Regions from separate parts of the Streptomyces sp. NPDC036822 genome, predicted to be linked through region 2. Evidence: riboswitches for the same ligand, from Rfam matches in the RefSeq annotation. Region 2 holds a riboswitch; the other holds the start of a gene.
The links. Region 2 has a riboswitch for ZMP and ZTP ahead of ACZ68P_RS22155 (bifunctional 5,10-methylenetetrahydrofolate dehydrogenase/5,10-methenyltetrahydrofolate cyclohydrolase). Riboswitches for the same ligand answer to the same signal wherever they lie in the genome.
Positions count from the first base shown of each region.

Region 1: another riboswitch for ZMP and ZTP. It lies ahead of ACZ68P_RS25075 (serine hydroxymethyltransferase); the one in region 2 lies ahead of ACZ68P_RS22155 (bifunctional 5,10-methylenetetrahydrofolate dehydrogenase/5,10-methenyltetrahydrofolate cyclohydrolase).

Region 1 is NZ_JBVJPY010000012.1:46,516-48,887, reverse strand. Features, by position in the region: gene ACZ68P_RS25075 (serine hydroxymethyltransferase) at 1-1,088, opposite strand, end outside; ZMP/ZTP riboswitch at 1,167-1,256, opposite strand; gene rocD (ornithine--oxo-acid transaminase) at 1,365-2,372, shown strand, end outside.
Region 2 is NZ_JBVJPY010000009.1:264,050-266,421, reverse strand. Features, by position in the region: gene ACZ68P_RS22165 (ABC transporter substrate-binding protein) at 1-346, opposite strand, end outside; gene ACZ68P_RS22160 (putative leader peptide) at 708-791, opposite strand; ZMP/ZTP riboswitch at 975-1,082, shown strand; gene ACZ68P_RS22155 (bifunctional 5,10-methylenetetrahydrofolate dehydrogenase/5,10-methenyltetrahydrofolate cyclohydrolase) at 1,155-1,985, shown strand; gene ACZ68P_RS22150 (hypothetical protein) at 2,212-2,372, shown strand, end outside.

The sequences.
Region 1 (2,372 bases), on a different contig from region 2:
CGGACACCGGAGGGGTCGAAGGGCTTCCTGGGGTCGTAGGGGACGGTGTTGTAGTTGACGACGATCCCCGCCCGGTCCAGGGCCTTGGCGGCGACCTTGCCCGAGACGTCCTTGGGGGTCAGGTCCATCAGGATCAGGTGGTTGTCGGTGCCGCCGGAGACCAGGTCGAAGCCCCGGGCGAGCAGCGCCTCGGCGAGGGCGCGGGCGTTGGCGACGACCGCGTGGGCGTAGTCGCGGAAGGAGGGCTGCGCGGCCTCGCGCAGCGCGACGGCGATGGCGGCGGTGGTCTGGTTGTGCGGGCCGCCCTGGAGGCCGGGGAAGACGGCCTTGTCGAGGGCCCTGGCGTGCTCCTCGCGGGACATCAGCATGGCGCCGCGCGGGCCGCGCAGCGTCTTGTGGGTGGTCGTGGAGATCACGTCGACGTGCGGCACCGGGGACGGGTGCGCGCCGCCCGCGATCAGGCCGGCGATGTGGGCGACGTCGGCGACGAGGACGGCGCCGGCCTCGCGGGCGATCTCGCCGAAGGCGGCGAAGTCGATGGTGCGGGGCAGCGCCGTGCCGCCGCAGAAGATCACCTTGGGGTGCTCCTTGAGGGCGAGCTCGCGGACCTCGTCGAAGTCGATGAGTCCGGTGTCCTGGCGTACGCCGTACTGCACGCCGCGGAACCACTTGCCGGTCGCGGAGACGCCCCAGCCGTGGGTGAGGTGGCCGCCCATCGGCAGGGCCATGCCCATGACGGTGTCGCCGGGTTCGGCGAAGGCGAGGTAGACGGCGAGGTTGGCCGGGGAGCCGGAGTAGGGCTGCACGTTGGCGTGCTCGACGCCGAAGACGGCCTTGGCGCGCTCGACGGCGAGGGTCTCGACCTGGTCGATGTTCTGCTGGCCCTCGTAGTAGCGGCGGCCGGGATAGCCCTCGCTGTACTTGTTCTGCAGGACGGTGCCCGACGCTTCGAGCACGGCCCGGGAGACGTAGTTCTCACTGGGGATGAGCCGCAGGGTCTCGGCCTGGAGCCGCTCCTCGGCGCCGACGAGCGCGGCGAGTTCGGGGTCGGCGGCGGCGAGAGCGGGGTGCGGGGAGTGGTCGGTCATGGCGTTCCTCCGGGCGTTCGGTGGTCCCGGGGTACGGCTCAGTCCTGCTGGGCGGCACCACACGGGAGGTTCGGTTCCCGAAGATGCCCAGGCGGGCGGCATCTCGTGTGTCTGCCGCGCGCGGCTCCCCCGGGGTCGCTTCCCCGTACGCCAGTCGCCGCGCGTGTCGTCAGCGTAGCGGGCGCGCCGTCGCCGAGGTTTCCTCGTCCGGCATCCGAGCGACGATAAGAAAGGGGGCCACACCCACCCCCGGGCCGCAGGACGAACGGAGACCCCGTGTCGAGGACGCAAGACGCGATCGCTGCCGCGGAGGCGCGCAGCGCGCACAACTACCACCCCCTGCCCATCGTCGTCGCCTCGGCGGACGGGGCCTGGATGACCGACGTGGAGGGACGCCGCTATCTCGACATGCTCGCCGGGTACTCGGCGCTGAACTTCGGGCACGGCAACCGGCGGCTGATCGACGCCGCGCGGGCCCAGCTGGAGCGGGTGACGCTCACGTCCCGGGCGTTCCACCACGACCGGTTCGCGGAGTTCTGTACGCGGCTGGCCGAGCTGTGCGGCAAGGAGATGGTCCTGCCGATGAACACGGGCGCGGAGGCGGTCGAGACGGCCGTGAAGACCGCGCGGAAGTGGGGGTACGAGGTCAAGGGCGTGCCGGACGGGCACGCGAAGATCGTGGTCGCGGCGAACAACTTCCACGGCCGGACGACAACAATCGTGAGCTTCTCGACGGATCACGAGGCGCGGGACCACTACGGCCCCTACACCCCGGGATTCGAGATCGTCCCGTACGGCGACCTCACGGCGCTGGAGAGCGCGGTCACCGAGAACACCGTCGCCGTGCTCCTGGAGCCGATCCAGGGCGAGGCGGGGGTGCTGGTGCCCCCGGCGGGGTATCTGCGCGGGGTGCGGGAGTTGACCCGGGCGCGGAACGTCCTGTTCATGGCGGACGAGATCCAGTCCGGGCTCGGCAGGACCGGGAAGACCTTCGCCTGCGAGCACGAGGGCGTGGTGCCGGACGTGTACCTCCTGGGCAAGGCGCTCGGCGGCGGCGTCGTGCCGGTCTCGGCGGTGGTGGCGGACCGCTCGGTGCTCGGGGTGTTCCGGCCGGGTGAGCACGGCTCGACGTTCGGCGGCAATCCGCTGGCCTGCGCGGTGGCCCTGGAGGTGATCGCGATGCTGCGGACCGGTGAGTACCAGCAGCGCGCGGCCGAGCTGGGCGAGCACCTCCACGCCGAGCTGGGTCTGCTGGTGGGCGGCGGGTCGGTGGACGCGGTGCGC
Region 2 (2,372 bases):
CGTAGTAGCTGATGACGGCCTTGACGGGGGTGTTGTTCGCCGCGAGTTTGACCACCGCGCCGTTGAACGCCCCGCCGAAGTCGGTCTGCCCCGTGGCCGCGGACTGGATGTCCTGCGGCCCGCTGATGGTGTTGCCGACCCACTCCAGCTTCACGTCCTCCAGATAGCCGAGGTCCGCGGCGAGCTCCGGCAACGTGACCGTGCCCGCCCACCCCTGGTAGCGCAGGGTCTTGGTCTGCCCCGTGGTGGAGGAACCGCCGCCGAGGGCCGTACCGCAGCCGACAGCGGCGGCGGACAGGCCGAGCAGGGTGAGGAATTGTCGTCGCGTCGATGCGGTCGGGGCCATGGAAGGTCCTGTTCGGGATCGGGGAAAACGGGCAGCGCAAAACAGCCCGTCGGGTGCTGGTGATGAGCAGGGGAAAGGGACAGGGAAAGGCGGCGAATTCCCTCGGAATGGCCGTCGGTATTTCCCGGCGGTAATCGTTTCAGTGACGGCGCCGTGGATGTCGCCGTGCACGTCGCCGTGTGCGTCGAAGGAGCCCGGCAGGGCGATCCCCCGTGGCTCGAGACGACGTCAACGCGGCTTCGGCACGCGGCTGACACCGGGTCGAAGCTTGGAGTGGCGCACGGCGTGACGGATGGTCCCGCAGGCGGTCAAACGGCCGGAAAGGCCGGAAGAAGTGAGGAGGCGAAGCCGACCGCGGGGTCTAGCGACCGGCGGCACAGATGGCGCTGGCCTGGCGTCGCAGATCGACGTGCAGGCGCGCTACGAAATCCTCGGACTGGCTCACATGTAGGATCCTGGCAGCACGTCGGTTCCCAGTCAATGTCCGTGTTGTTTCGTCTCACATTCCGAATTGGGCGCGGAGTTGACTGCCGGCCGCTTCGCCGACGACTCCTAGGACCGGCCTTCTTCCTTCCGCCCTCGGTGAGGGGTGGCCCGAAGGGGCCCTGCGGGGCCCTCGCGTAAAGTGGGCCCGGGCCGTGACTGGCGCTTGAGGTGGATCACCACCGGGGAGCGGCCCCGTGCGACACCGCGCACCCGCGCGGAGCCGACGCTGCCGTGCGCCTGGGCGATCACCCTGTCACCGACGACGCCCAGGAGTGGCCCCGTGTCCCGCATCAGCGCAGCCCCCGACAGCACCGCCGCACTCATGGACGGCACCGCGCTCGCCCGCCGCACGGTCGAGGAGACCGCGGCGCGAGCCGCCGAGATCACCCGCCGCACCGGCGTCACGCCCTGCCTCGCGACCGTGCTCGTCGGCGAGGACCCGGCCTCCGTCACCTACGTACGGATGAAGCAGAACCGGTGCGCGAAGGCCGGAATACGCTCCCGCCAAGTGGAGCTGCCCGCCTCCACCACGACGGCGGAGCTGGTCGCCGCCATCACCACCCTCTCCGCTGACCCCGACGTGCACGGCATCCTCCTGCAGCACCCCGTCGGCCCCCACATCGACGAGCGTGCCGCCTTCGAGGCGATCGACCCCGCCAAGGATGTCGACGGCGTCACGATGGCGTCGTTCGCCGCGATGGGCTTCGGGCTGCCCGGCTTCGTCTCCTGCACGCCCGGCGGCATCATGCGCCTGCTCGACGCGTACGAGGTCGGGCTGAGCGGCAAGCGTGCCGTCGTCGTGGGCCGCTCCGCCATCCTCGGCAAGCCCGCCGGACTGCTCCTGCTCGGCCGCGACGCCACCGTGACGTACTGCCACTCCCGTACGACCGAACTCTCCTCGGTGATCCGCGAGGCGGACATCCTGGTCGCCGCGGTCGGCAAGCCGAACTTCATCAAGGGCGAGGACATCAAGCCCGGCGCCGTCGTCATCGACGCCGGCTACAACCCGGGCAACGTCGGCGACGTCGACTTCACGTCCGCCGCCGAGCGGGCCTCCCTCATCACCCCGGTCCCGGGCGGTGTGGGCCCGATGACGATCGCCGTCCTGCTCGCGCAGACGGTCGAGGCGGCCGAACGTCAACTGGGTCTCTGAGGGCTCTCCCGGAGCGGGCGTCCGGAACGTGCCGGCGTCCGGTCCCTGTGAGGTGTGCTGTCCGGGCGAGGCTCTTCGCCCCCTCCGCTGCACGGCAGCCGTAGCACGGCGGCGACGACGGGAACAGCCCGAAGGCGGTGCGCGATTGTCACGGTTCTGTACGAGACGTGCTGCAACTCGTCCGCGACGGCGGCGTGTCGGCCGATTCCGGGTGACCCTGGGCACCATGGCCCCGTTCTCCGCCGACCCGTCGTCGCCCCTGCGGTACCTCCTCCTGCCCGTTCTGCTCGTCCTCGCCGCCGCCCTCGTGGCCGCCGCGCTGGTCGCGGGCCGCGACGCGGGGGACGAAGCGACGCCGGAGGGCCCGGCGGCCGGCAGGGCCGACGC